One region of the Alkaliphilus metalliredigens QYMF genome, then DNA from elsewhere that is predicted to be linked to it. Evidence: riboswitches for the same ligand, from Rfam matches in the RefSeq annotation. Region 1 holds a riboswitch; the other holds the start of a gene.
What was found. Region 1 has a riboswitch for glycine ahead of AMET_RS16695 (ACT domain-containing protein). Riboswitches for the same ligand answer to the same signal wherever they lie in the genome.

Region 1 (15,931 bases):
AACAGTCAATTCGATTGCTTTAAACAATATAAAGGTCGTTCCCATAGTCCATAGGGCGACAGCAATCACACCGAGGATTTGAACCCCTAATAGTTCTACTCCCCCTCCATAAAGCAGGCCTCCATCTGTTGCAAATATACCTACTGCAATGGTTCCAACGGCACCACAGACTCCATGTACGCTGACTGCACCAACTGGGTCATCTATTTTTAATACATTATCGATGAACTCAATTGCAAATACAACAACAACGCCACCTATTGCTCCTATTACAACAGCTCCAACAGGGCTAACAATATCTGTTCCCGCTGTAATGGCTACTAGCCCAGCTAATGCGCCATTTAATGTAATACTCACATCTGGTTTTTTGTACCGTCTCCAAGATACGATCATTGCTGCTATAGCTCCAACAGCAGCGGATAAGTTTGTTGTAATAAATATGTGTGCAATATCATTATAATCTACACCGGATAATGTCGAACCTCCATTAAATCCAAACCATCCAAACCATAGAATAAATACACCTAATGCACCTAAAGTTAAACTGTGTCCTTTGATTGCTTTTGACTTTCCATCCTTTGTATACTTTCCAATACGTGGTCCTATAATCATAGCTCCCATAAGTGCTGCCCATCCGCCTAGGGAGTGAACAACAGTAGAGCCTGCGAAATCATGAAATCCTAATTCTTCTAACCAGCCACCACCCCATATCCAATGACCTGCTATGGGATAGATCACCGCACCGATCACAATACTATATATAAAATAAGAAATAAATTTTGTTCTCTCTGCCATGGCTCCTGAAACAATGGTTGCAGCAGTGGCACAAAACACTGTCTGAAAAATCAAGAAAGCTTCTTTAGGAATATCTAATCCTAAATGCTCAAAGGAACCACTAGAAAGTAAATTGATTTCACCCATGAACCCTCCAGTACCTCTACCAAACATGATACCGAAGCCTATTAACCAAAAGACAAAGGAGCCTATTGAAAAGTCCATCAAATTTTTCATAATAATGTTCCCAGCATTCTTCGATCTTGTAAACCCTGTTTCTACCATAGCGAAGCCTGCTTGCATAAAAAACACCAAGGCCGTTGCCACTAAAACCCATACCGTATTGATTGCAATTGAATAATCCATACTCATCTCCCCCTCTTATCTTTTTCATTTTTTTTGTTACTAAAAATCTTCTTACTTACCATGTCAACATCTCGTTAATTTAAAGTATAACTACCCTTTTTTACTTTGAAGTCCTGCCAGCTGTACATGACTTCTTGTGAAAATAAAAAAAGCGCCGACAACCAAAAGGATAGTAATCCCTTCGATTGTAGACGCCATTGCCTACTCCAATATATTGGTTTTTTAAATATAAATAGTAGTATAATACAAAACTTATATTTTTGCAATGACTTTTTTGAAAATTTCAAATATTTTATATTCAGCTCAGTCTCAAATTCAATGTATTTTACTCAAATGATAATATGGTGTAGAATATGAATAATGAATAATGAATTATGAAGGAGTGACTTGATTTTGCAAAAGAAATATTATGAAAACCTATATGAAAAGGAATTTACCACCTCAATCATAAATACAGTTGAAAAAGAAGGTCAGTATCATGTGGTCCTTGATGAGACCTATTTCTACCCAGAGGGTGGTGGACAACCTAGTGATACCGGTACAATTGATTCAATTCCTGTCATCTTTGTATATGAGGATGAAACCCAGGAGACCATTTATCATGTATTAGAAAAAAAGCCCAATAAGCTTAAAAGGGTTACATGTTCAATTGACTGGAATCGAAGATATGACCACATGCAACAGCATCTTGGCCAGCATCTCTTATCGGCATCTATATTTGAGCTATTTAACGGTGTTACGGTTGGCTTTCATCTCAGTGAGCACTATTGTACCATTGACATCGATAAAGCAATGAATGAAACAGGTATCCTTGAGGCAGAAAAAGCTGTGAATCAATCGATTCTTGATTCAAGAAAGGTACAAGGTTTATTCCCCACCTACACTGAGTTAAAGAAGCTCCCACTGAGAAAAATGCCCCCTCAAACAACAGGTCAAATCCGAATCGTTCAAATTGAAGGAATCGATGCCACCCCCTGCTGTGGGACACATCCCCATTCAACACTTGAAGTCCAGCTCATGAAAATCACCAAATGGGAAAAATATAAGGGTGGTACTCGGATTGAATTTTTATGCGGTTCAAGGGCCATTAGGGACTATGCTTTTAAGCATGAAACAATCAAAAAAACAGCGCAGTTTTTATCTTGTAACGAAAACACATTATTAGAGAGAACAAATCAACTCCTAGAAGAGCTCCGTCAATCCAATGCTGATCGCAGATCCTTGCAGGCACAGGTTACGGATTATGAAGTCAAGGACATATTCACATCGGCTGAAAGTGTTGGAGATAACAAAATTATTAAATCAATATTCAACAACGCTGAAATGAAGCAAATCAATTCGTTGGCTTCAAAACTAGTCTCATTCCCCAGAGTAATTGTCTTATTCGGCATTAAGTCAGAGGACAAAGCCCAGCTCCTATTTATGCGCTCAGAGGAATTAACAACCATTAGTATGAAAACCCTTTTACGGGATGCAATCACTTTAGTTGATGGCAAGGGCGGTGGCAGTGATCTATCGGCCCAAGGGGGCGGCAAAAACAAAGGAAATCTGGATTCAGCAATTGAATATGCCTATCGTCAAGTAAAACAAGTTTTATAGTGTCTTTTACGTGACATACTCCCACCACCTACGCTAACACTTAGAGGTGGGGGCTTCTTGGGACATATCAGCTCATGCTGATATAATTACCAAGCTAACCCCGTCTGCCCAACGGTTTCTTCATCTATTCTAGGCTACGCCTATTATTCTACATCCTTCATTCCTTATATTGATTGCAGCGTTTATATCTCTCTCGATTACTTCTCCACAGAAACAAGTCCAAACACGCTCCGAAAGAGTCAATTCTTTATTGACCCGATTGCAGAATCGACAAAGCTTACTAGAGGGATACCATTTGTCAATGACCACAAGTTGTTTTCCCTGTTCCTTGAGCTTGTACTCTAAAAATGTTTTTAGCATACCAAATCCATTATCATTAGTTGACTTAGCAAGCTTCAGTCCCTGTGCCATGCTTCGCATATTTAGATCTTCTATCACCACTACATCATAGGCATTGGCTATCTGCCTTGATTTCTTGTGTAAGAAGTCTTTTCTTTGATTTGCTACTTTTTCATGAAGTTTAGCTACTTTTTGACGTTGCTTTTCTCTATTTTGGCTACCTTTTTTACGTTTAGATAGCTTTCTTTGTTCTTTTTGAAGTTTTTCTTCCGCTTGGCGATAATATCTAGGATAGTTGCCTCTGTCTCCTTCATTATCTACATATAGTTCTTTCGAAGAGTAGTCTAACCCTAGGGTTGTTTCCTTAGTTGCCATGACTAAATCTGTTTGTATATCAAACTCCACAAGTATGGATATATAATATTTGCCTATAGCTGTTTGACTAATGGTAGCAGACTTAATCACTGAATTTTCAGGTAATTGTCTGTGCATCTTTATTTTTATGTCCTTTAATTTAGGCACCCGAATATGACTGTTATCCATCAGTCTAATGGTTCCTTTTTGATTATTGGTGGTATAGCTTTTTTTATCTCTATGTTTGCTCTTGAATTTTGGGAATCCAATTGAGTGATCTCTAAAGAAATTACCATAAGCTGTATTTAGATTGAGCTGAGCGTTGGCAAGTGCCAGGCTATCTACTTCCTTTAGCCATGGAAATTCACCCTTATAGTTGGCAGGGGTTAGATATTTTTCTTGTTTCAATGCTAGCTTGTCATGTTTATACTCTTCATATATTTCTTTTCGATTTGAAAGCATTTGATTGTAGACAAATCGAACACATCCGAAGGTCTTTTTGATGAGTTCTTCTTGCTCTCTGTTTGGAATGATTCGATATTTATAGGCTTTATTCATGACTTTTCACCTTGGCTTTCGATATATGCTTTTATCACCTCTACCGATACGCCCCCAGTGGTCAGTAGGCAAAAACTCCTGGCCCAAAAATATTCCTTCCATAACTTTTCTCTTATGGCAGGAAACTCTTTTTTCACTAGTCTTGAACTTGCACTTTTATATGCATTGATGAATTTTGATAGTTGTGAATTAGGATGTGCCTTGAACAAAATATGTATATGATCTATGTCTCGGTTCCATTCCTGTAAGGTAATATTATAATTTGACGCAATTTTGACAAATATGGCTTTGAGTTCTTCAGAAATAGGGTGATCAATTACCCTGCGTCTGTACTTTACCACCAAAACAAGATGATAGTACATCAAGAATACCGAGTGATTATTATTATCTAATTCCATGAGTACACCTTCTTTATATGGTATATGACTGATTATGTATATTATACCATATATTAGGTCGTTTCTCAAGGGACAACAATTCATCCCCCACCTATAGAGGATAGGGGACTTCTTGTTGTATTAAGTTAAAATAATCCTTATTGAAGAAGCCCCTACTGGATGTTAATAAACCAGTGGGGGCTTCAATTTTAACTGAAGTTTTAATATACTTATGCCATTGGGAAGATCATTCTTGCCATGTAAATCACAAATACAAGACTCACGGAACTAAACAATGTAGATGTCATCACTGCCTGGGAAGCAAAATCAGGATAATTATCATATTCAACCGCAATTAATGCCGTGTTCACCGCCGTGGGTAGGGCTGATGAAATCATAACAACCTGAGCAATGATGCCATTCATGCCAAACAAATAAATAAAAATCAGGGCCAAAATAGGTCCTCCCAAGAGTCTGATGATCACAGACAAATATACCTCTTTGTTTTTGAACTCAAAGGCTGTCCTTGAAAGCTGCACTCCTAATGTAAGCAGCGATGTTGGTACCAAAGCATTTCTAGCATAATCTAGGGCAGGCCAAATAGCTACCTGTGTCATATCATAGGGTATTGTTTTTAAAATCAATGCCAAAGGTACTGCATAAATGGTTGGCATTCCTAAAACCTTCCCCAGGGATTTTTTCCAATCGGTATTGGCACGGCCAGCATTTAAAAAGCCAATGGTGTTGGCAGTGATATTTTGCACAACTAACATCATAATCTGTGCAGTCAATGCCAGCTCTAAATAAGGTGTTTGACCGTTTATGACAAAGGGGACACTACTAAATACCAATGTGATCAAAGGAATACCTATATTGCCTGCATTAAAGAATATTGCCGAATTGGTAAATGCATTTTTTAGTCCTTCATCATAGCCACGTATTTTTGAGGTCAATGAAGCAACTGACATATTGATACCCATAATCAAAACAGCAGTAACCACCACTTTGATCATTTCAACAGGGATTTTTGTCGTATACAAATTTACAAAAGTAAAGGCCGGGACAAAAATGTAAAAATTGAATTTTGTTAATGTTTGTATATTCAAATCAAACTTTTTGTTCATCAGATAGCCAAGTGTAATTAACACAAGGATGGGCGTAATATTATTAGTTAGTATAAATAAAAATACATTCATAGATTTGTACCTATTCCTTTCTCAGTTTCAATAGTCATAAACAAAATTATACCCCGGATTCTGCTTTTTGGCAAACCACATTTGAGAAAATTGCATCATTCATCTTTACGAACCTAGTGATCTATTGCGAGATAATATCTTTCAATATTCACATGAAATTTAAAAACATAATTTCCTAGACATCAGGAAAAGCTCATAATCCTGTGATTTACCAGTCCTATGAGCTCTCAATCCTGTGTGCTACATATGTTTATTTTTCTTATGATTATTTACTCCCTAACCGATATTCTCCAACTGCTTCTGATAAAGCGGAGAGCATACCCGTATAAACTTACTCACATAGAAATTCCAATTATCTAGTATCCTCTTAGCCTGTACACTGCCTGTATATTGAAGATGCAGGTTGATTAAATCTTTGACTCTTTGAATATCCTGTGCGTTTATCAATGGCTCAACATCAACCATTTCTCGATTGTAATTATCACTGTATTTATTCTTTTCATCCAGAATATATGCAATCCCCCCACTCATACCAGCTCCGAAGTTTTTGCCGATTGGACCAAGAACAAGGACAACTCCTCCAGTCATATACTCACATCCATGGTCCCCAATCCCTTCTACCACTGCCACTGCACCACTGTTTCGAACACCAAACCGTTGTGCAGCACCACCCGCAATATAGACTTCACCAGAGGTGGCTCCATAAAGCAGTGTATTCCCTGCAATGATATTTTTACTAGGATCAAATGTTGCTTTTCGAGGAGGGACAACAATAATTTTCCCCCCGGAGAGTCCTTTCCCTAAATAGTCATTTGCATCGCCCTCAAGTGTCAGGGTTAAACCCTTGGCTGCAAAAGCACCAAAACTTTGTCCAGCTGAACCCTCCAGACGAACGCTGATGGTATCATCAGGAAGTCCAGCATCTCCATAGGCCTTGGCAATTTCACCGCTAATCATTGTACCAAAGGCTCGATCTGTATTTCTTATTTCTAAGACATGCTGGGTTCTCTCTCCATTTTCCAAGGAATCTTTTGCGTCCTCGATTAGCTTTTTATCTAAGACATTTATAATTTTATGTTTTTGACTGATCACTCGTTTACCCACAATACGGGAAGGTAGCTCTGGTCTATATAAAATAGAAGATAAATCAAGGTTCTTCAATTTCTTTTGATCAGTTTGTTTTTGTTCTAACACATCTACCCTTCCAACCATTTCATCTATGGTTTTAAATCCTATTTCCGCCATAATTTCACGAATTTCCATTGCCACAAATGTTAAATAATTAATTAAATGATCAGGTTCACCTATAAAACCTTCCCGCAAATCTATTTCTTGGGTGGCAATGCCTACAGGACATTTGTTTAAATGACACTGTCTACACATTTTGCATCCTAGAGCAATCAAGGGTGTCGTAGCAAAACCATATTCTTCAGCTCCCAATAAAGTGGCAATCACCACATCTCGTCCTGTTTTCATCTTGCCATCTACCTGTAGTGTGATTCTACTTCTTAGGTTGTTTAACAACAATGTCTGCTGGGCTTCAGCAATGCCTAATTCCCAAGGCAGTCCGACATACTTCATAGAGCTGATTGGTGATGCCCCACTACCTCCATCATGTCCACTAATCAACACGAAATCTGCAAAAGCCTTCGCAACCCCTGCCGCAACGGTTCCAACTCCAGTTTGAGCAACTAATTTCACTCCAACTGTCGCTTGTGGATTGACGTTTTTCAAGTCAAAAATCAATTGTGCAAGATCTTCAATTGAGTAAATATCATGATGGGGTGGTGGAGAAATCAAGTCAATTCCTGGTGCCGAGTGGCGTACCTTTGCAATTTCTGGGGTCACCTTATCCCCGGGCAAATGACCTCCTTCACCTGGTTTCGCTCCTTGTGCCATTTTTATCTCTATTTCATGACAATGGGCTAGATAATTTGCTGTGACACCAAATCTACCCGAAGCAACCTGTTTCACTTCACTTGTCATATTTTCTCCATCAAATCCCAGTTTGTATCTACTTGGATCCTCTCCTCCTTCGCCACAATTGCTTGTTACTCCTACTCGATTGGCGCCAATAGCCAAGGTCTCATGGGCTTCCGTACTTAATGAACCAAAAGACATCCCAGAGATTCTAAATCGTTTTAGAATCTCTTCTACTGACTCGACCTCTTCTATTGACACACTTTTTCTTTCCTTGAATTTCAATAGCCCTCGAAGTGTGGTTATGTTTACATCTTGCCCATTAACTTGATCTGCGTATAGGTTATAGGTCTCTCTATTATTTTCTACACATGCTTTTCTCAGATTACTGACGACCTTTGGACTAAATGTATGATATTCCCCCTTCGGGTTCCACTGGATTTCTCCCCCGACATCTAGTTGCTGAAGTTGCTGATAAGCACTCTCTTGTCTTATCAACACTTCCTTTACGATACCACCTAATCCGATACCAGAAAGCACTGCCGGTGTATCAGTAAAGTATTGATCAATCACATCTTGTTTGATTCCAATTGCTTCAAATATCTGAGCCCCACTGTAGCTTTGTAGTGTTGAAATACCCATCTTTGAAATGATCTTTAAAAGTCCTGAGCAAATTGCTTCAATATAGTGACCAAAGGCTTCTTCAGTATTTTTAACACCCTTCACACTTTTCTTATTTTCCACCATATATGCAATGGTTTCAAATGCCATGTATGGGTTCACAGCCTTGGCACCAAATCCTAGCAACAGTGCCATATGCATTGCATCCCGTGCATCACCTGCTTCTATCATAATATCAACAGAGGTTCTAAGCTTCTTTCTAACTAAATGATGATGTACCGCTCCCAGGGCTAATAAACTAGGAATAGGTGCATTGTACATATCTATATTTCGATCACTTAAAACAATAATATTATATCCGAGTTTAACATTTTCCTCTGCACGCTTACATAAATAATCTAATGCTTCCTTTAATCCATTATCCTCATGATCTGCTTGAAAAACAGTTGGTATGGTAATGGCTCTAAAATCTTCAGTATTAAGTCCACGTATATTCTCTATCTGGGAATTTGTTAAAATAGGATGTGCCAGCTTAATATATTTATTATCGGTATCTGTCTCAATTTTGTCTAATAGCCTCCCATATTTTCCAATAAACTGAATGAGGGACATAACCGATTCTTCACGTATCGGATCAATCGGTGGATTGGTTACCTGGGCAAATTTTTGTTTGAAGTAGTTAAATAATAATTGAGGCTTCTCTGACAAAATAGCCAAAGGTGTATCCACACCCATTGAACCAATGGGCTCTTTCCCATGCTCAGCCATATGAGCAATGACTTTTTTTAGTTCTTCCTCTGTAAATCCAAAGACCAAGTGGTTTTTATGCAGGGTTTCATAATTCATTTTCTTTGGTTCATAGGGTTGCTCTATATCCTTAAGAGTCATGCGATTTCGTGATACCCATTCTCCAAAGGGGTGTTTATTCATGGCCGTTGATTTAATTTCATCGTTTGAAACAATTCGTCCTTCCTTTGTATTTACTAGTAATATTTTTCCCGGTTTTAGGCATCCCTTTTTCAACACCATTTCCACCGGGACATCTACCACCCCTATTTCGGATGCCATAATAATCAGATCATCCTTTGTTGTTAGATAACGAGCCGGTCTCAATCCATTTCGATCTACCGTTACCCCTACATTGACGCCATCAGTAAAGGTTATGGTTGCAGGACCATCCCAGGGTTCCATTACCCTTGCATGGTACTCATAGAAGTCTCTTTTTTCCTGTGGCATTTTAATGCCTTTTTGCCATGCTTCAGGGATGAGCATCATCATTGCATCTTCGATTGCGTGATCATTCTTCACCAATAGCTCTAATACATTATCGATTGATGCCGAGTCACTACCACCAGGCTCGATGATTGGTAATATCTTCTTGAAATCATCTCCAAAACTTTCAGAATGCATGACACCCTCCCTTGCATTCATCCAGTTTATATTCCCTCTTATGGTGTTAATCTCTCCATTTTGGGCAAGGTAGCGAAATGGCTGTGCCAGTTTCCATGAGGGAAATGTGTTGGTACTATATCTTTCATGAACAAGTGCAATGGCAGTTATTACCCTTTCATCTAATAAATCTACATAAAATTCCTCAAGCTTATACCCTAGTATTTGTCCTTTATATATGATGGTTTTACTACAAAGAGAGCATACATAAAAATGATCTGTATAGGGCTTCTGGGCACTCCTCACCTCTTGTTGCGCTCGTTTTCGTACAACTAAGAGCTTCTGTTCAAACAGGGCTTTGCTTTGCCCTTTTCGAGCAAGGAAAAACTGTGCCACCACAGGTCTAGTTGCCTTTGCAGATTCACCACATCCAGCCTCATCTATGGGTACTTCCCTCCAGCCCAACAGGTTTTGCTTTTCCTCTCTGATGACTCTTTCAATCACGCCTTCGCAAAAGAGTCTGGCATTTGGATCTCTAGGTAAAAAAATCATACCCACAGCATAGTCTCCAGGATCAGGTAAGTCTATATTCAATGCTTCAACCTCTTCCTTAAAAAAATCCTGGGGAATCTGAATCAAAATACCCGATCCGTCACCAGTGGTGGCATCTGCTCCTACTGCACCTCTATGCTTGAGACTCTTTAATATTTGTAGTCCTTGTTTTAAAATTTCATGGTTTTGATGCCCTTTTATATGTGCAATAAACCCAAGTCCACAGCTATCTTTTTCCATACTAGGATCATACAATCCTTGTTTTTCAGGTAATTCAAATCTTTTCATTTATGTTTTCCTCCTTAGTAGATAGTATTAATTCACTCACTCACTCTCTTATCTTCATATAAAGACTAGTAATTGAATTAAATTATATTAACTAATTCATTTTTCTAAATTTTCTTTCAATTTGGTTTAAGTAATATTCTATCATAATTATTCATTGCATTCAATATTTTTTTGTGATTTTTTTGTGATTTTTTAATATAAATTAGATTAAACTCCAGCTAATTCAATGAAAACGTTGCCATTCGATCAAGTCCAACTAAAGTGTATATTTATACTGTTTGCATGAATTATAATTCATATAAGCTCATCTATATTTTCAATCTAAAAATCATCAGCATCTTTTTTTTCCTAGATGACAGATTTCATTTTTCCTATTTCATAACCTAATATTCTTGTGGTGACACCTTTTTTTCTTTATTTAATGCTCTTCTGCTCATTTAAAATGAGATTTATTAAATTTTTAATTGCTTTATACCATCATCTTGTGTTAGAATCATATTTAAATAATTTCATAGAATTGGATGAAGATAATGGGATAAGATATTAAACCGTTATTGGACGAGCCTCTGGAGAGACTCATAGGAGCACCGAAGGGGAAAGCCATGTATTTTGGTCAAACTCTCAGGTAAAAGGACAGGGGATTTTTGTTTTAATGAATAAGTCATTATTTATGTTGCTTTTTTTGCAGCTCCAGTGGCGGTTTACTATTAAAACATAAAATCTTTATTCTCCAGAGACTAAATTATTCAGTTTAGTCTCTTTGTATTTTTTGCAATGTGATCCACCACTTATACTTAATCAAAGGAAGGGGAGGTTATTAAAATGAAAGCATTTATAACCGTTATCGGAAAGGACAAAATAGGCATTATTTATGGCATTTCTTCTGTACTTCAAAAAAGTAGCGTTAATATTTTAGATATAAACCAAACACTTTTGCAAGATACCTTTACAATGGTAATGCTTGTAGATTTACAAGAAATGAACATTGAATTCAAAGAATTAAAAGAAAAGCTACAAGATTCCGCTCATACAATAGGTGTGTCAGTTAGAATTCAACAAGAAGCTATATTTAATTCAATGCATGTTATTTAATACACAAGGAGATGAACAATATGATCAATTCACAGAACATAATGGAAACAATTAATATGATTGAAAAAGAAAAGCTTGATATTAGAACAATTACAATGGGGATATCACTTTTAGATTGTTGTAGTAGCGATGGTAAAAAGTCTAGAACTAAAATCTATGATAAAATCACAAGACTTGCTGAAAATTTAGTCAATGTTGGAGATATGATTGAAACAGAATATGGCATTCCAATTATTAATAAAAGGATATCCATCACGCCAATTGCTCATATTGCACAATCTTGTGGTGATCATGATTATGTGGAATTTGCTAAAACCTTGGATCAAGCAGCAAAAGCTGTTGGTATCAACTTCATTGGTGGTTTTTCAGCCCTTGTACAAAAAGGGTATACCAAGGGAGATAAAATACTAATTGACTCAATTCCCGAAGCATTGGCTACTACAGAAAGAGTTTGCTCATCTGTCAATATTGGTTGTACAAAATCCGGCATTAATATGGATGCGGTTAGAGATATGGGAGAAATTATCAAGAGAACAGCTTATTTAACAAGGGATCAAGATAGCTTAGGATGTGCAAAACTTGTGGTTTTTGCCAATGCCGTAGAAGATAACCCTTTCATGGCTGGTGCTTTTCACGGTGTCGGTGAAGGCGAATGTGTTATCAATGTTGGCGTAAGTGGTCCTGGGGTTATCAAATCATCCATTGAAAATTTAAAAGGAGAAAGCTTCGATGTGATAGCTGAAGCAATTAAAAAGACAGCTTTCAAAATCACACGTATTGGTCAACTTGTAGCCAATGAAGCTTCCACTAGACTTGGCGTACCCTTTGGAATAGTAGATCTGTCCCTAGCTCCTACTCCTGCAGTTGGTGATAGTGTGGCACGAATTTTAGAGGAAATGGGTCTTGAAAGTTGTGGCTGCCATGGAACAACTGCTGCTCTAGCCCTCCTCAATGATGCCGTAAAAAAAGGTGGTGTCATGGCATCCTCACATGTGGGTGGTTTAAGCGGTGCTTTCATTCCAGTAAGTGAAGATGAGGGAATGATCAATGCAATAAAAGCAGGTTCATTAAACCTAGAAAAATTAGAAGCCATGACATGCGTATGCTCTGTTGGTCTAGATATGATTGCAATTCCTGGAGATACCCCTGCATCGACTATCTCTGGAATTATAGCTGATGAGGCTGCCATTGGTGTGGTCAATAATAAGACCACCGCCGTTAGAATCATCCCTGTACATGGTAAAGTCCTTGGGGACGAAGCTGTATTTGGAGGATTATTAGGAAGGGCTCCAATCATGGCTGTCAGCAAGTTTTCAAGCGCAGATTTTATTAATCGAGGAGGTAGAATTCCAGCGCCTATCCACAGTTTTAAAAATTAATTCAGCTTAATTTCTACCATACAGTCAACTCACAATAAAAGCACCAAAATAAAAGAACGAGAAACCTACATCAAACCAGGTTTCTCTTCTTTATTTATGGATTAAGACATCTCAAATAAAGTAACTAAAGACAATCCTTTACTCCATAATCAAATCCTTGATATCAGCCCCCGGTGGAACCATGGGTAATACCAGTTCATCTCGATCAATTTCACAGTTGATGACCACTGGTCCCTTGATTGCCATGGCTTTTTTCAAGACATCCTCTACCTCTTCATTTTTGGTAATATTAAATCCTGTGGCCCCATAGGCCTCTGCAAGTTTAACAATATCTGTTTTTCGATCTAAAGTTGTATTAGAAAACCGTTTTCCATAAAACATTCCCTGCCATTGCCTTACCATGCCTAGTACATGATTGTTAAGCACAATGACTCTAATGGGTAAATTATAGTGTACTGCAGTGGCTAGCTCATTGCAATTCATATAAAAGCAACCGTCTCCAGCTATATTAAATAATTGTCGCTCAGGCAATCCGATCTGCGCACCAATACAGGCTCCCAAGCCAAAGCCCATTGTTCCCAGTCCCCCAGAGGTAATAAAGGAGCGTGGTTGTGTAAACTTGTAAAATAGTGCTGTCCAAATTTGGTTTTGCCCAACCTCCGTAGTAATAACCGCATCCTCCGCTGCCAATTCTTTCACTTTTTCAATGACAAATTGAGGTTTTAGGGTTGTGTTTTTTTCATAGGTCAGGGGATAATCCCTTTGCCAAGCCTTAATTTTCTCAGTCCATTCTTTTCTCTCTTGTTTTTCTAGCCGAGGGTTTAAATCTTTTAATACCTCCGTAATGGTTCCAATAATTGAATAATGAGTTCGAATATTTTTATTGACCTCAGCAGGATCAATATCAATCTGTAATATTTTTGCCCCTGGAGCAAAGCCTTCCACCTTTCCAATGGCCCTATCACTGAATCGAGCCCCAACTGCAATAATCAAATCGCATTCTGTGGCAGCCATGTTTGAGGCCTTGGTGCCATGCATTCCCAATAGACCTGTGAAAAGCTCATGGGTAGAGGGAAATCCCCCTAAGCCCATCATGGTAGAAGCCACCGGAGCTTGCACTTTATCAACAAAGTCTTTAAATGCTTCCGCAGCTCCAGAGCGGACAACGCCACCCCCCATATAGATGAGGGGTCTTTTAGCTGTCTTAATCATTTGAATTGCACTTAATAAATCTTCCTCTGGTATAGGTGCTGACACGGTCTCGATTGGTCGGGGAGCCTCATAGATATACTCAGCCACTTGCGCTGTGATATCCTTAGGCACATCCACCAATACCGGTCCTGGCCTTCCTTCCTGGGCAATATAAAAAGCCTTTCTAAGGGTAGACGCTAATTCATTGATATCCTTAACAATATAATTATGCTTTGTAATGGGCATGGTAATACCAACAATATCGACTTCCTGAAAGCTATCTCTCCCCAGTAAGGCCAAGGGTACATTGGCGGTGATGGCCACCATAGGAACGGAATCCATATAGGCTGTGGCAATGCCTGTTACCAAATTAGTAGCTCCAGGTCCTGATGTAGCAAGGCATACCCCCACTTTTCCAGTGGCTCTGGCATAACCATCAGCTGCATGGGCTGCTCCCTGTTCATGGGCCGTCAAATAATGATTGATCTGATCCTGATATTTATATAGGGCATCGTAGATATTGAGTATTGCACCTCCTGGATAACCAAATACAGTGTCAACACCTTGCTCTATCAAACATTCTGCTATGATTTCACCACCTGTTCGTTGCATATTACCCGCCTCCTTATGTTATCTCAATATAGCCCCGGTACTGGCTGAAGTCACTAATCTTGCATATCTAGCTAAATAACCCTTTTTAATCTTCGGCTCTGGGGTCTGCCACCGTTGTTTTCGTTTTGTCAGCTCTTCTTCACTGACCAATAGTTCAATCTTTCCCTTTGTAATATCGAAGGAAATGAAATCTCCCTCCTCTACCAAGCCAATAGGACCACCCTCTGCCGCTTCTGGTGACACATGACCAATGGAAGCCCCTCTGGTAGCACCACTAAATCGCCCATCAGTAATCAGTGCAACACTTTTGTCTAATCCCATTCCTGCTAATGTTGATGTCGGTGCAAGCATTTCTCTCATCCCTGGTCCCCCTTTAGGACCTTCATAACGGATCACTACTACATCACCAGGCTTAATTTCTCCTCCTAAAATTCCTGCAATTACCTCTTCTTCAGACTCAAATACCCTGGCAGGACCTTTATGGGTCAGCATTTCTTTTGCAACAGCCGAACGTTTTACCACACAACCATCCGGTGCTAAATTCCCCTTTAATACTGCAATACCTCCGGTTTCATTATATGGATTCTCAACAGTTCTGATGACTTCATCATTAAGGTTTTGTGCTTGTGAAATATTTTCTGCCACGGTTTTTCCTGTTACAGTTAATAAGTCCAGCTGGATTAAGTCTTTTTTAGCAAGCTCCTTTATGACTGCCTGAACCCCTCCTGCAAAGTATAGGTCTTCTATGTGATGCTGTCCCGCAGGAGCTAATTTACATAGGTTAGGTGTTCTTTCACTGATTAAATTGGCTGCTTCAAGATTTAACACCACCCCAGCCTCATGTGCAATAGCTGGTAGATGTAGCATACTGTTGGTGCTACACCCCAGTGCCATGTCCACAGTTAATGCATTTTCAAATGCTTTCTCCGTCATAATATCTTGAGGGCGAATATTTTTCTCTAAAAGTGCCATCACTTCCATCCCTGCTTTTTTAGCTAATCTGATCCGCTCAGCGTAGACTGCTGGTATGGTTCCATTTCCAGGTAGCCCCATTCCTAATGCCTCGGTTAAGCAATTCATACTATTGGCAGTATACATCCCTGCACAGGAGCCACAGCTGGGACAAGCCTTTTCCTCATATTCATAGAGCTCATCCTCTGTCATTTTCCCTGCTTTGACAGCTCCAACAGCTTCAAAGACATTGGAAAGGCTAACGGACTTGCCCTGTACCTTTCCTGCCATCATTGGCCCTCCACTGATAACCACTGTTGGAATATTGACCCTAGCCGCAGCCATCAGCATTCCCGGTACCACCTTATCACAA
Region 2 (15,931 bases), 230 kb from region 1:
CTCCGTTACTTTATTTGTTGCTTTTTTAATGTCTATTCTTCCAAAAGATTTTTTAGGCTCCATGCCTAGAATAATGTTTTCTGTTACTGTAAAGTCCTCAACTAATTTGAAATGCTGATGTACCATTCCGATTCCATAGTCATTGGCAGCATTTGGGTTGTTGATTTTCACTTCTTCTCCATTGACTTTAATGGTTCCTTCTTCTGCTTGATAAAGACCAAATAAAATACTCATGAGTGTTGATTTACCAGCGCCATTTTCACCAAGTAATGCATGAATTTCGCCTTTTTCAACTTGCAATGTTACATTATCGTTTGCCTTAATACCAGGAAATTCTTTTGTAATCCCTAACATCTCAATCGCATACGCCATGGCTTTTCTCCTATCTTTTAGAATATACTCATTACATTTTTGACACCTATCGACTTTGCTAGGTTTTCAAGATGGACCATTTCTTTTGTGGAAGGAACAAAACCTTGAACCAATTCTTTCTGGTTCAGGGTTAATCCTCTATGGTGTACCCTTATTAATTTATAAATGACATCATCATATTTTCTTAAACGCATGGATACTTCCTTCACGGTACTTTCGAGGTCAATATACTCATTGATGCATACAGTTCTCACTTCTTCGACTTTGTTTAATTTCAGTAGATATTCTAGGTTATCAAAAGAGTTGACTTGTTTTTTTCTAGTCACCTTTTCTAGGTTGTTAATCCCTTTAATATCAAATAAAAATTTATCGGTTATTGGAATCAATGCTTCCATTTTTTCTAGATTGAACAACCCATTTGTGTCGATATAACAAGTCAATCCGAGCTTTTTAACTTCACCAAAGAGCTGGGTTAAATACGTACTATATAGAGTTGCCTCCCCCCCCGAGACGGTAATTCCTCTGATATAGGGCCCATATTTTTTAATGATACTTAAGAGCTCTTTTATCGTATAATTTGTTTCCTGGGTTTCTTCACAGGGTAATTTGATCGTTTCTGGATTGTGACAGTAAACACAATTTAAATTACAGCCTTGAACAAAAATACTTGTTCGATTTCCCCTACCATCTACATTGGAAAAGGGAATGATCTCATTCACTGGAAGGGTGATTTCCTGAATCTCCATACTTTTACGTTCTTGTCCTTCTGTTAAATACATTGGCATTGTCATCTGTACCCATTCCTAACATAGCAGTATTTCTAAGCACTACTTCATTGGCTCTTGCTTTTTCAACCTCACTACGTTTGACTAAATACCCTGTTACTCTAATTAAATCGGAATCTTGTAAATAGGTTGTGATATAACGATATCCTTGATTAAATGCACCTTCAATGATATCTACAACCGCATCTAAATTATTTAAATAGGTTTGATCAAAGGCAAATAAGTCTCCGACTCCCGAGGGAAAGTACTGATGAAATTGAGCTGATTGTGTTAAATGTAGGGGGAGAATTGGCTCATCCCCCACAGGAATTCTGTGGGCTGGGGTATTTTCTTTATCAGCCTGACTTAAACTGGCACCCACCTGGGCATGTAATAAATAATGATTGTTTGTTCTTTCACAATAAGGGGCTTTATGATTGTTCACAGCTTGTTCTAATGTGCTTAAGATTTCATGAGCAATTTTATCGCCGTCATCTGATTGTCCAAACTTTTCATCCTTGTTCTCAATTTCAAGGATGTGATTCACAGCCTCTGCCAATCCTACTATGGCAAACATTGCTGTGAAATTTTCGCTGTTAATAAAGCCTTCCTTTTCTAAAAATGAGCTCTCAAAGAAATTGGATTCTTCAACAATAAATTGGATTCTTTTATCCATCATTGAAAACATCGTTTTGGATAAATAAGGTAGGGCTTCCTTGATCAATCCTTCTCTTGAATCACAAGATTTGGCAATGGTCCCTAATCGGAGTCTTAAAAGGGTATAGGCGCCACCACCAATAGGAAGGGCATTATAGCAGCTTACAATCCCATGTTCTCCTACATCCTTAATATAGCCTAGATCATTAGAAAAGGAGGGCTTAGCGGCCAACAGGGCTGCTTTTACCGCAAGTCTTGCAAATTCTCTTTCGGTTATGTCTTGATTGTATTTAATGGTCAAATTAGGTGTGGGGTTTTTCAACGCCATAACAGCCTTTAAAATCAACGCCCCTGCTCTAGTGGCCTTAGGCCCAATGTTCCCATGGCAAAATGAGTCAGGAACCGTTTTATCTATGTGATTTAAAAATCTTTTGATTTTTATATAATCTTCATCTTCATTTGTAATAAATGGTTCTATTAATTGATCTAATTGTCCAACAAAAACCGGGAAGCTTGTGATAGACGGCACATGGCTGTATAGAATCAGGAGTCCATCTAATAATTCATCTATGTCAGTTGGGGGTTCCAATTCTAAATATTTGCAACCTTTTTCACTAAATACTGCGTAATCCGGTACAATGTATCTTGGTCTATACACGCCGTAGCCTTCATTTAAATCACAGATCATACTATTTTCTATTGTCTGCATTTCTTCAGTTGTATAGTGTAATACCTCCATTGGATCCACAATTCTTTCGGCAATATTCGCTAAAATATGGTGTTTTTGTTGATAATTCAAATTTTTACTTTTGATTGTTTCTAGTATTTCACTTTGCTTTGCTTTCATCTTCTAACACCTCTTATTTTATGAAGTCTATATGGTTTAAGTAAAAAAAACCAAGACTATAAAATCTTGGTTTTTTTATAGTTATTCTATTTAATTTAGTCTTCTTGTAATCTTACTGGTAAAGTTGGTACTTCTAACTCTCCAGAAACAACTTGTGGAATATAGCTTCTCACTTGTGTTACAATCTCATCTGAAAGATTTGGGTTGTTTTCAGGTAGTCCTACCCCTTCATTTTCTAAATTGAAGACATAAACTTCTCCACCTGGAAAATTACCCTCTAAAGCCATTTTAGCAATATCATAAGCAGCAACGTCTACACGCTTCATCATTGAAGTTAAAACTGCTGAGCTATCGCCTTCGTAGATTCCATCTTCGAATTGATCTTTGTCAACACCAATTGCCCATACATCTTCACCATTAAGTCTTCTGTCTCTAGCCTCTCTAATTAGACCATTACCAGTACCACCAGCTGCATGGTAGATTACATATGCACCTTGGTCATATAATCTAGCTGCTAATGCTTGCCCCGTTTGCGCACTGTCAAATGCACCAGCGTACTCTACTAAAACAGTCATGTCTGGATCTACAGCCCAAACTCCAGCTTCAAATCCAGCTTCAAATCTTTGAATTAATTCAAAGTCAATCCCACCGATGTAACCAACAGTGTCTTGACCTGCTTCTTGGGCCTTTAATGCAGCTGCTACTCCCACTAAGAAAGATCCTTCTTCCTCTGAGAACACAGCACTAACTACATTTGGAGCATCAACCACTTCGTCAATTAATAGGAACTTTTGATTTGGGAAGTTGCTTGCTGCTTCAGCTAGGGATTCCAAAAATAAAAATCCAGGTGCTACAATCAGGTCAGCTCCTTCGTCCGCAAATGCCGATAGGTTTGGTAAATAATCAGCATCTTCTTCGGATTGTAAGAAATTCTTGTCTGATCCAAATTCAGCAGCAAATCTTTCTACGCCTTCCCAGGTACCTTGGTTAAAGGATTTATCATCGATTCCGCCAACGTCGGTTACAAGGCCTACGAAAAAGTCAACTTCTTCAACGACTTCTTCTTCAACAACTTCACCTTCTTCTACAACTTCATCTTCTTCAACTGTACCGCCACCGCAGCCTGTCAATAACATTGATAACATTAGCATGCCTACTAGTAATAACATGAGACTTTTTTTCACTTTTAAATCCCCCTTTTGAAAGTTATTTAATCACTCTTTTTTATATGTATTGAGTGATTAAAAATTATAGTACAAACTTACTGCCTATATAATTGATTATAATATACAAAATATAGAAATGCAACCGAATTCTAGGGTTGTGAAGAGAAGTCTATGAAGCATGGAGACAAGTTCTCCTTTGTACATTTTGGGTTCATATACTATACAAAAAGATAAGAACCCATAGTTCACCATGGGTTCTTAAAATTACATTTTTTTATTTAACAAGGATCTGCTTCTTGGGCAACAAACTTGGCCTCTTTTAACTCTTGTATTGCTCGCTGTAGCTTGGCTTCGCTGACCATGACCACTGGCCCTGTACAGCCCATACCACTTTCAGCATAAATCCCCTTTTTCCAAAGAGCTGTCACAGCATCCTCTAAATCCATAATATCGATACCCGAAATGGATCCCGTCACAACTTCATGTGGCGGTGCAGTTACCTCTTTATCTCTTTCATCACAAGCGGCTTTTTGAGTGCCTTTTATCAAGGATTTCAAAATCGCTTCTCCACCTGCTGCTCTAGCTAAATCAAATTCCCGCTTTGCCACTTCTTTAATATTTCCCTTTATCAAATCAGCTGCATACTTAATGGCATTGGCTACAACAGGCGTTCCAGATGCCCTGGATAGGATCAACACTGTCTTATCGTATCCATCGCCTATTCCTGGTCCATAGCCATATCCCATGGACTCGTATTCTCCTCCAGTTGTGAAGGAAGAAAACACCTTCATAAAAATATTTCCTGATAGTGTATCTTGAACCATGACATCTGGCGTTCCTGCTAAGAGGTCGTTTCCTCTCATAACACAGCCACCATCAGAACGCATGGATTCTTGAAAATTAATAGGATATCCATTGCTATTCAATTCCTTTAATGCTCTCTCCACCTGTCTTGATCCGTCAAGATTTAAAATACCCACACTTGGGTTTTCAATCCCACAAGCCTTAGCGACTATGATTCCACGAAGGGCATTTTTCACCATACTCTCTACTCTATGGGTAGAGGTTGTTCCTGTTGTTGTTGCCAGATACATTTCTTTTCCCTTTCCAGGAGTGAACACCTTGCCTACTGTGGCTACCCCTATTGGAAAGTTATAATGCATCGTCACGCAGGCATCAATTGTGCCATCTTCTAGTAGCTTCTCCATGGTTTTATGCATCATTTCTTCTTCATTTACTTCGATTGTTTGAAATTTCGTATCATTTTTGGGTCCGATTAAGATAACCTCATAATCAGAACACATTTGTGCTGCCATTTCGGCACCTTGAATCAGCGTCTCAACACCATGCTCGCTTCCTAATGTCGTTAGTCCAATGCGAGCCTTTTTTCCAAATTGTCCTGTTTGCATTGCATCTGCAATGTCGTTAAAGACATTACCAATCATTTTTTTTACTGCTTTATTTTCAGTCATTGAGTTCACCCCTTATTTACCTAATAAGTGTGACGCAAAATCCTTCATGGCTTCACCTATCATAGATTTTACTTCATCCTCAGAAATCCCTTGTGGCTTTTCTTCTGTTAGGCCATCGTTCTTTTCTAGTATAAAGGATACGCCATCAAATTGATTTGTCATTCTAGCTAGGAATAGACTTCCCTTCCCAACAATCATAGCTCTTTTGATTTCATCATTTAAGAAAGCTTCACGTGCATGCCCTAGGTAAGGTACTCCAGAAGGAATATGTCCTTGGGTTGGCGCCCATCCAGGCATACCATGATTTTTAGCAAATGTAGCCACTTCTGCTCTTTCTAAATCGCCTCTTTTTACGCCTAATGCAGCAATCATCTTATAGTTAGCTTCAGGTACATCTCCTGCTCCAGCAGGCTTTGTGATATCTGGATTTTGCATTTCCACTGAGTATCTATCAACATCTGTAATCTTTAGACCACCCTTATCTAAGGGTGCAGTGATTAGAGAAGTGATGACTGCCTGTGGTGAAGAACCTGTTCCTACTGTATGTCTTCCAATTAAATCAGTTCTGATAATCGGATTCACACCGTCGTTTTTACTCACCAATACTGCAAATCCACCTAATACATCTTCCAGGATTGGCATTTCTTTTTTAACATGATCTTTCCCATTCATGCCTAACTTAGCAGTTGCGCCACCGGCGACAACCACAACATTTTCATACACGCCACCCTTAACTAAAGCTGCCGCTTGGATCATGGCATGGGCTGGTGCAGCACAAAATGCTCTTGTATCAGATCCAGTTGCATTAACAGCGCCAACAACCTCAGCGATTGCCTTAGCAAAGTTCCCGCCACCTCTTTGATTCATATCGCCGCAAGCCTCTTCTGAGCATTCAATGACATACTCAATTGATGTCACATCAATGTCATTTTTAGCAATTAGATTCATGAATGATAATGCACCTGAAGCTTTTGCAACTAAGTTTTCAAACATAATATGAGCATTTAAATTAGAATCCGTTTCATGGGCTCGCTTGACGCATCCCACAATCTTGTGATCCTGATAAATTGCCTCTGCATGATGATTGTTAATGAATTGATCAATATCCTCTTGCTCTTCACCTTCTTTAATTTTAGCGATCAACGCTTCTGTCATTAAAGGATGTTTTTCAAGCTTTCCCCTTACTTCTTTGGTGAATTCTTTATTTAATTTAACAAGATCAAAAACATCAACAGCCTTTAAGAAACCAATAAACTCGTCCTGGGGCATGATTTCTCCTACTTTACCAAAACGATCTGCACTTTCAACTTCATGGGTATGCCATGGCATCTCATAACCCCGTAGCTCTTCGGGTTTCATATTCCCTATATATACTTGGTTTGGCGGATAAGCCACTACTTTTTCATAGCTCCTTAAATGATTAGGAAGCTTTTTTAAATACTCTGATTCTGGATTTCCAAGTTTTTCACCAATCTGTGTCGTTCCACTGTGAATTACCATATCAGGTGCATGTACAAGAATGTAACCGGCACCCTTCATTACTGCGTAGGACATCATAGCCACCTCCAAAGAATTTTCTTGCGAATCAATCATTTTTTTAATGAATCAGTTATCATCATTTTTGTTCTTCGGCATAATATTTAAATAGATGGGTGACCCTAATCACCCATCTATTTATGTCTTTCATTTATCTAGTCATATTGATGGGTTCATTAATCTTCAAATACTGTTTGACCATCAACTTCAGTTGTTAAGGCCTTTAGGGCTTTTACAACTAATTTTTTTCGTAAGCTCTTTTCATCTTTTTCATCTAATGCTGGATTTCCTAATGGATGTGGAATTGCAATTGTGGGTACAATTCGATTCGCTCCAACCGTTAAGGAAATGGGTACAATTGTACACATGTGTACTACAGGAATTCCTGCTCTTTCAATCTCTTTCACCATCGTTGCACCGCAACGTGTACAGGTGCCTCACGTAGATGTGAGGATAACGGCGGTCACACCATCAGCCACTAATTCCTTTGCAAATTCAGCTGCAAAGAGTTTAGAGCTTCCAACTGAAGTCCCATTACCCACTGTTGTGTAAAAGTACTTGTGTAATTTGCCAATGATGCCCTCTGTTTCTAAGTCTCTTAATACATCTACTGGTAAAACACGATCAGGATCTGTATTGGCATAGGTAGGATCATAGCCACCATGAGCGGTTTCATGATCTGCTTCCGTTAAATCCTTAAACTGTGAAATATCATATTTTCCATATTTAGATGCACTAGAAGATTCAATCCTATCTGGGTTATGCTTTGGTACAATACCGCCAGATGTAACCAATGCGATCTTCGCAGTACTTAAGTCCTTCACTGCTGGATTTGGCTCTACGCGATCAAAGTCTGGCATTGGATATTCCGTTACGAAGTCTTCTTTATTTAACTTCTTCATCAGCATATCAACTGCACGCTTAGCGCCTCTCTCTTCGGCGAAGTAATTCTTCCTGATTCCTCGGGAAATATATTTATCGTCTTCTGGAGAACCAATTGATTCTCCTTTTAACATCTTAAGGGCAAGAGCGGCCATAGCTGGAATGGCTTTTCTCATTGTTGCCGCAGAATTACCAGTTTCTATAATGTAAACACTCTTTTTATACATATCTGCACCTGGGTTTTCTGGGTACATTCCTGTTAATACAGGGATTCCTAACTGATCATTTACTTCCTTAGCAATGGTTCCGCATGCAACACCATAGCGTCCGGCGTTAAAAGCAGGGCCTGCAATAAATAGATCAGGCTTATACTGCTTTACCATCTTTATGACTTCAGCCTTTGCTTCTTCTACGTTTTCGTTAAAATAGGAATCACCGCAAATAATCGTTGCAACTATTTCTATTTCATCTTTTAATGCGCTCTCTAAAGCCATTCCTGGTCCTACAATACCTTCTCTTACTTCTGGCTTTATGTCCGCTTTTTCTTCTCCACCAATCCCGGCGAAGAATTGATTAATATAATGAACAACTCTCTTTTTGCTCATGCTTTCCCCCCTCTCTATTTTTGGGAAAATATTTATTTTTATAAAAGGATCTCTTAGTCTTTAAATTTACCAAATTCATTTCTGATATTGCTCATCTCTTCAATGATGGCATCAACCTCAAGCACCATTTCCATCATGCCGATTTGATCTTCATATACTTCAGCATTTACTGCATCTTTAAATTGAGGCTCTACTGCATGATAAACTCTTAGTCCTAACTGGACTCCTGCTAATGGCCCTGCGAAAGTTGGATCTCCATTGGTAACTGTTTCAGCTGCTAATCCTGCAGCCTCTGCTTCTGCTGCTCCTAAAATAACAACTACATTTTCAGCATTATGCTTTTCAGTTAGATCCATTACTCTCTTTTGATTCTCTAGGTCCATAGCACCTGCAGCGGTTCAGACAAAACACTCTGTAGAAGAGTAGACAACTTCCGCCCCTGTACCCTTTAGACATTCTTCCATAGCTGGACCAGGAATTCCATCTCTATCACCAATTATGATGACTTTTTTTCCATCAAATAAACTCATTAAGTACCATCCTTTCGTTTTGAAATTTTATTTTTAGATATTTCGATTAATTGCAAACGTTTATCTGCTGACAAATATTAGTAATTTTTCTACTAGTATCCCTTTGAAGACAGCTTTACGTATCCTGTTTCATTGGTGGCTCCAGTAATTGCTTGGATTTCTACTTCGATACTACCATCTGCTCTTAAGCTTCCATCAAATCCACCGGCAATCACATCAACATATTGTGTGCTTCCGATTATTTTTTTCATTGGTGGTAAAACAATCACTTCATTTGCATTTCCATTGGTTACAACCGCATTAGCCACTGGATCTGCATCTGCTAATGATTGAGATGCACCATCTCGTCCCGCATATTCATCAGTTACGATAACTGTGTCAATTCCCTCTGCTTCAATTTTCTTGCAGTTCATAATTAAATCTGTATCAGGATTTCCAAAGCCTTCCTGTGAAACGACGGCACCATCTAGCCCTAAATATTTGCATAATTTGGCAGTCCAATTTGAAGATCTTTCTTTGTCAGCCAGGTAAACATTTTCATTGGTGATGATAACACCCACGAAATTGATCTCTTTACCATGCTTTTCATAAAGTTCTTCAATGATTCCATTGTTTTGATGGACATAGGTTGGGTTTTTATCACAAGCAGATACACAGTTTCCACTGATAATTGCACCATCCATGATTTCTGTTGGATACAACAGTGTTGGCACAATTTTCTTAGCGTCTACACCATATACGTAGGTGTCATGTAAAAGTCCTTGGGTTTGAAGCATGTATACATAACCCACTTTAGGTAAGTCAGGATACTTCTTAACTGATTCAAAGATTGGTTGTGTTTCATATACTTGTACTTCATCTGGTTGAAGACTTCTTGCTAGCTCACCTAAGTATTGAGCTGACTTTAGTCCAATCATTCTCACAGCCGCTTCATGATCGTATTGCTTTAAACCATCTACCGGTTCACAAACAACAACAATGTTATGGTTTTGTGAAAATGGTGTGTATTCTGCTCCTGGACCCGTCATGTCAATAATACCTTCTTGGAATCCAACAATGCTACCAGCAGTCACAACAGCTACATTCTTCAAAGCATGTGTGCGTCCAGTTCCAACAGTCTCAACTTTACTTAGTATCCCTGGGAAAATACCACCGGGACCTTCCACCTTAACTCTTGGTTCAATGACATCTTTAACAGGTGTAATTCTAATTTCCTCACCCGGATGTGCTAACCCAATTTCAATGCTCTTGATGTGTTCATCTCCGCCAATTTCTTTTATCATTTCATCCTTATTGACATACAGCACGCCATTTTCCACTTTCGATGCGTTACCAAACTGTACATCTTTGATGAAAATCTTACCTAATTCTAAGCGCACAATCTTCACCTCCCTTTATTGATCAGGCCTATAGTTTGAACGTTCATGCCATAGGCCAGTAGAGCCTTATAAGCTTTTTGTAATCATTGCCTCAATATTTTCCTTGTTTGCTGCATCCTTAGTTACTTCTTCCACCTTAACTCCATCTTTATACATGGAAATTGTTGGCAGTCCAAGTACCTTTTCTTTTATTGCCAATCTTCTGGCTTGAGTTGTGTTTAGCTTAACAAATTTCACTTTGTCTCCATACTGTGCCTCTAATGCTTCAACATCAGGCATTAAAGCCTTGCATGGTTCGCATCCGTCACTCCAAAAATCAACCAAAACATATCCTTCTGCCTTTAACACTTCTTGTTCAAAAGTTTCTTTATCCACTGCTAGCATCTTTTCACCTCCTTAACATCGCATTCATTTTATCTATCTCCTCTAAACCAGAAGTACAAAGGAGACATTAATTTGATTTTTAATTTCACCTAATTACGAATCAAGCTTTACTCTTCGAAATTATTTTCAATATATTTTTCTGCTTGTACAGCTGCAATGGCCCCATCTGATACTGCAGTTACAACCTGTCTTAATGACTTGACCCGACAGTCCCCTGCTCCAAATACCCCTGGGACATTGGTCTTCATATTATCATCTGTCACGATGTAACCTGTACGATCCATGTCTAACATACCTTTAAACAAGTCGGTTTGGGGAATATATCCCACAAACATAAAAATACCAAATGTGCCATCTTCTTCATCTGCATGATGCTCTGTAATTTCCCCAGTTTTTAGGTTTTCAAATACAACTGATTCAACTAACCCATCACCTTTAATTTCTTTGATTGTTGTATTCCAAATAAAATCAATTTTAGGGTGCTTAAATGCTTTTTCTTGAATAGACTTAGCTGCCCTAAGTTCTTCTCTTCTATGAACAATGGTTACCTTACGGGCAAATTTTGTAATAAACATTGCTTCTTCAACCGCAGAGTCTCCTCCACCAATGACAAACACCTCAAAATCTGTGAAGAAATCGCCATCGCAGGTGGCACAATAAGATACCCCTTTACCTGTTAACTCTTTTTCTCCTGGTACACCTAAAAGTCTTGGACTGGCTCCTGGAGCTACAATAATAGACTTTGCATGATATGTATTCTTTTCTCCTACTAAAATCTTAATTTTTCCCTCTAACTTAACTTCTTTAATTGTGTCCTTTTCAATTTTTGCTCCAAATTCATTACATTGCTCAACCATTCTGGCAACTAATGCGGGACCTGTGGCATCTGTAATTGAACCAGGGTAGTTCGCCACTTCTTCAGTTGTGGCAATTTGGCCACCGGTCTTTTCTTTTTCTAGAATTAAAGTAGTCATTTTTCCTCTTGCTGCATAAAGCCCAGCTGATAGTCCCGCAGGACCCCCTCCAATAATTACAACATCATAAACATTTTCCATGTTTTCCACTCCTTAACTTCTTTTAATTTATTTAGTCCTTTTTGTCTTGCTTTTAGAACCAGTTAATTTAACATCATTAAAATTGTGTCATACTTTCAATGCCACTGTCAATCAATGAACAGTCTATCACTTGAAAATCTTGGAGTACTTTTTCACTCCAACGCGGAATCGTTTTCATATTAATCAATTTCTGTGCGGTTTCCATGCTTCCTTCTATGATTCTAACTGAGTTTAGTTCTACTGTTTCAGCCATTGTAGAGACTAAGACACTTTTATAGGGTGACTCATTAGGCTTAACGCTTCCTGATAATGGGTGGGTTAGTAGTTCATGTCCTCGATGAATATAATCCCGGACCTGTCTTAACACATCTAAGACGCTTCCTTCTTCAAACACCACTTGATAAATCTGACTATACTTTTCCTTTACTCTAGGATTATTGGTGACAATGATAGCCTTCAACTTTAACGTCCCCTCTCATACAATGTGACCTATGTATTTCCACTGTAATTTATTCTAATCATCTAGTATTACTCTTTAATTTATTGCCTTTCCAAAGATTGACTATACACGAAAATGGCAAAACAAAAACAGAGAAACTTATGTCAACAGCCCGTTGCCAAAAGTCATCTCTGTTTTTGTACCTGAGAGATTCTTCCTCAATGTATGAGGAGTTGCTCCTTCGGTGAAAAATCGCTTTCCAGAGTTCTGTCCAAATACGGTCCTTTTGCCTGAGATTTTCACTAGAAAAGGGCAATTTCTCTAGCTTCTTCCTTCGGCGTCCAATCATTACCTATGGTTTCTTAGGCCTTGATCGAATCTCTCCCACATTCTTCTTCCAGATTTCGATATTTTTTTTATTATCATTTATTATAGAAGTGCAGAATATCTATTTTTTTAATCATTTATCTTTTTCCTATTAGTAGTAACTATTGTTGCTATAGTATTACTGATTAGTAAACTTTACGAGTAGCTCTTCTCGTTAAAATTATATCAACTATATACTAGAATGTAAAGCATTTTTTGTCATTTGATAGTGAATTGATTGTCACGATAAATTCAAATTATTCTGCCTTAAATACAAAAAATCTCAACTACCTTCTATTTCACTTTTTTATAGTAAAAAATAGCTAATGTACCAGGACCAGCATGGGTTCCTACTGTACCACCAATCTCAGCTGTAAGTACTTCTTTTGGATTTAGTTCCGCTATTACTTTTGCCTTAAAAGTTTCCAGAATATCGGGTCTATTTGCATGGGCCAAAACCATGGTTTGCTCATGAAAATCTCCTCCTCTTTCTTTAGCTAACTCAATCATTTTTCCCATAACCCTTTTGCTTCCCCTTACCTTATCTAATGAATCCACTAGGCCCTCAGTTACGGTTAGAATTGGTTTTACACTTAAAATAGTTCCAATGGTTGCTTTCATCGGATTTAATCGTCCACCCATCTTTAAATATTCCAATGTATCCACTGTGAAAATATGATCTACTCGGTCCCTTAAGGCAAGGAGTGTTTCAACGATTTCTTTTCTTTCCTTTCCTGCCCCTACCATTTTGGCAGCTTCATAGACCAACAATCCTCCCCCCATACTTAATCCCATGGTATCAACGACATCAATCAACGGGCTGTCAATTTCATTTTTCGCAATGATGGCTGACTGATGGGTTCCGCTGGCTCTAGAAGATCCATTAATACAAATCACTTCATATCCCTCCTGAATTGCTTCGTTAAACATTTGTATAAATGTATTTGGTGACACTTGAGATGTTTTCGGTAATTCCTTTGCTTCTGATAGTTTTTCATAAAAGAGCTGGGGACTCAAGTCTACTCCATCCCGATACTCCCCACCCTCAAAATGAATCCTTAATGGTGCTATTTTAATATTATATGCTTTCATTATATTCTTTGGTATATCAAGCATACTATCTGCGATGATTTGAATTTTTTTCATAGCCAACCTCCTAATAGGGGTGCTTTTATTTTATTGTATAACTTATCTATATAATTTACAATATTTTCTTGTTGTACTATTTATAACCTAAATTCTTTAGTTCATAAAAATAAAAGCATCAAAGTTGTTTAACGCTCTCAACTTTGATGCTTTTTCGTAGCAATAACACTACCTCATATTTGAATATCCCCATTGTCGTAATACTTCATAGACCACAATTGAAACTGCATTGGATAGATTTAAAGAACGAGCCCGTTCGATGTCCACCATGGGAATTCGAATGCATGTCTCTTCATGGTCTTTTAATATTTCTTTAGGGATCCCTGCTGTTTCCTTTCCAAACATGATATATGTATCATCCTGAGGATACGCAACCTCACTGTGGTTTTTTTGCGCCTTTGTTGTGGCACAATAAACCTTTGGGTGCTTATTTTTCTCTAAAAAGTCTGCATAACGATCGTAGTAATTAAGATCTAACAGCTCCCAATAATCTAGCCCTGCTCTTTTTACCTGTTTTTCATCTATTGAAAAACCCATGGGACCAATTAAATGAAGAGTTGCTCCTGTAGCAACGCAGGTTCTAGCAATATTTCCTGTGTTTTGGGGAATTTCTGGTTCAAGTAATACAACATGTAAAGCCAATTCGACTGCCTCCCATTCTTCCAAACTTTTTCTCTACACCTTTACTTCACTAATTCAAATAAGGATAAACCATTATACCATAAAGGGAGACTTTATTTCGATATCTTGGTTTATCTAGTTACTACTTATTTTGAGACATTTTCACAGAGAATTAGAAACCTATGTTTTTAGAATCTTCCTACGATCACGTCTTCTTCATTAATGATACCTGCTTCCACCAATGCCCGTTGATACGAAGTGGATTCTCTTGACATTCGCGTTGTTGCACCGGAAATACCGTCGATAGAGTTCTGCACTGTACGTGTTGCACCTGATTCAACATCAACCCCAAAGATATTTTCTTCGTTGACTGCGCCGGCATAGCGTGGAATGGACCAATCTATTAAGGATGTCTTTTCTGTTGCATCCTGGCCTCTAAGAGATTCTTCAATGGCGCCATAATTACCATCCCATCCACCCATACCAAAATACCCATAGGCAACATTCATTGGTTGTGGTTCTTCGCCATCAAATTCAACTCCTAGGGCTTCAAGAAACGCTTGTGTGGAAGATGATTCGTTGACCCCTTGTAATATACCTACATCGTTCACCACATGAGACCATGGGTTAATGTTAAAAATGGTTTGATCTGATAGCGTCTCCCACTCATCGGGCTTCATGAGTCCTCCAGCTGAAGTTCTTATGGTTGGCACCACCTCAGAACTTCCGATTGTCAACTCACTTACTGGAATTTGAAAATCAAAATCTTGGGGAAACTTTTTATCAAATTGGTATCTTGTAATGGGATCTACCATTGCAACTGCAACGACTCCTGGCTCATCTACTGCAACAGCGTAGAAAGCCATCATGTCTGCAGTGTAAATAGTAAACATTGATTCTCCTGGTTCATAATCTTCACCAGGTACTGCCGGTTTAGGGTCTACTGAAAAGTCTACATCCACATAGGCATTTCCACTTTGCCGAGGGATCCAAAACCCTTCTTTTTGGACAAAAAAAACCATTTTTGCATTTTGAATCACGCCATTTTCATCGAGATCCAATATGGTTTCTACGAACTGTTCTGTGTCTTCAAAGGCAGTCCCAGTGACTTCTCCCTGCCATGAATACCCAACATATCTCCCTGCAAATGAAGTGTCCTCTCTCACTTCCCCTCTTTCCTCGCCTGCTTCTTCAGGTGCGCAGCCCGACGTCGCAAGGACTAGTGATAAAATCAGCACAAAAAACATCATATCCTTTACTCTTTTTCTCATTAAGCATGATCTCCTTCCTTAACTCTAATCGTTAATTGTTTACGCTTACGGTTTAGTTTAAAGTAGAAATATCAGTGTCTATAAACAAAAACGCCATAAGTATAATAGTCCTTATTATTTTTAAATAGGATCTTTTTTATACCAGGAGCTGTAAACATCATCTTCATTAGCAAAATTAGTTATGCATATTGAATCTATATAAAGCACAAAATATAACTGATAATAAAAAATAAGATCATTACAGGAGGTAACTATGAGCAAATTTTTTGGAATTTTTGGAAGTGATGACGACAAAATAGAAAAAGAAGAGGATAAAGCCCGAAACGTCGATGACAAATCGCTTCGTCTTCGTCGTGAAGAATTGGATATTTCTAAAAACCGCGTTCAAGTAGGCGAGGTGGAGCTTAGTAAAGAAATTGTTGAAGAACAAAAGATAGTT

Region 2: linked by a shared signal. The riboswitch ahead of AMET_RS17660 (GrdX family protein) and the one ahead of AMET_RS16695 (ACT domain-containing protein) in region 1 are both predicted to bind glycine.

What each region holds. Positions count from the first base shown of each region.
Region 1 covers NC_009633.1:3,451,346-3,467,276, forward strand. Annotated here, with positions in the region: gene AMET_RS16665 (ammonium transporter) at 1-1,140, opposite strand, end outside; gene AMET_RS16670 (alanyl-tRNA editing protein) at 1,534-2,739, shown strand; gene AMET_RS16675 (RNA-guided endonuclease TnpB family protein) at 2,869-3,990, opposite strand; gene tnpA (IS200/IS605 family transposase) at 3,987-4,388, opposite strand; gene AMET_RS16685 (AEC family transporter) at 4,598-5,563, opposite strand; gene gltB (glutamate synthase large subunit) at 5,840-10,333, opposite strand; glycine riboswitch at 10,890-10,980, shown strand; gene AMET_RS16695 (ACT domain-containing protein) at 11,156-11,425, shown strand; gene AMET_RS16700 (PFL family protein) at 11,446-12,804, shown strand; gene ilvB (biosynthetic-type acetolactate synthase large subunit) at 12,943-14,607, opposite strand; gene ilvD (dihydroxy-acid dehydratase) at 14,626-15,931, opposite strand, start outside.
Region 2 covers NC_009633.1:3,679,234-3,695,164, forward strand. Annotated here, with positions in the region: gene AMET_RS17595 (ABC transporter ATP-binding protein) at 1-372, opposite strand, end outside; gene AMET_RS17600 (radical SAM protein) at 390-1,151, opposite strand; gene AMET_RS17605 (YjjI family glycine radical enzyme) at 1,123-2,640, opposite strand; gene AMET_RS17610 (BMP family lipoprotein) at 2,736-3,824, opposite strand; gene grdD (glycine/sarcosine/betaine reductase complex component C subunit alpha) at 4,085-5,278, opposite strand; gene grdC (glycine/sarcosine/betaine reductase complex component C subunit beta) at 5,291-6,832, opposite strand; gene grdB (glycine reductase complex selenoprotein B) at 6,991-8,301, opposite strand; gene grdA (glycine/sarcosine/betaine reductase complex selenoprotein A) at 8,355-8,831, opposite strand; gene AMET_RS17645 (glycine/sarcosine/betaine reductase component B subunit) at 8,924-10,210, opposite strand; gene trxA (thioredoxin TrxA) at 10,277-10,594, opposite strand; gene trxB (thioredoxin-disulfide reductase) at 10,702-11,649, opposite strand; gene AMET_RS17660 (GrdX family protein) at 11,726-12,109, opposite strand; glycine riboswitch at 12,278-12,353, opposite strand; glycine riboswitch at 12,357-12,485, opposite strand; gene AMET_RS17670 (DegV family protein) at 12,749-13,600, opposite strand; gene trmL (tRNA (uridine(34)/cytosine(34)/5-carboxymethylaminomethyluridine(34)-2'-O)-methyltransferase TrmL) at 13,769-14,242, opposite strand; gene AMET_RS17680 (hypothetical protein) at 14,410-15,492, opposite strand; gene AMET_RS17685 (YsnF/AvaK domain-containing protein) at 15,746-15,931, shown strand, end outside.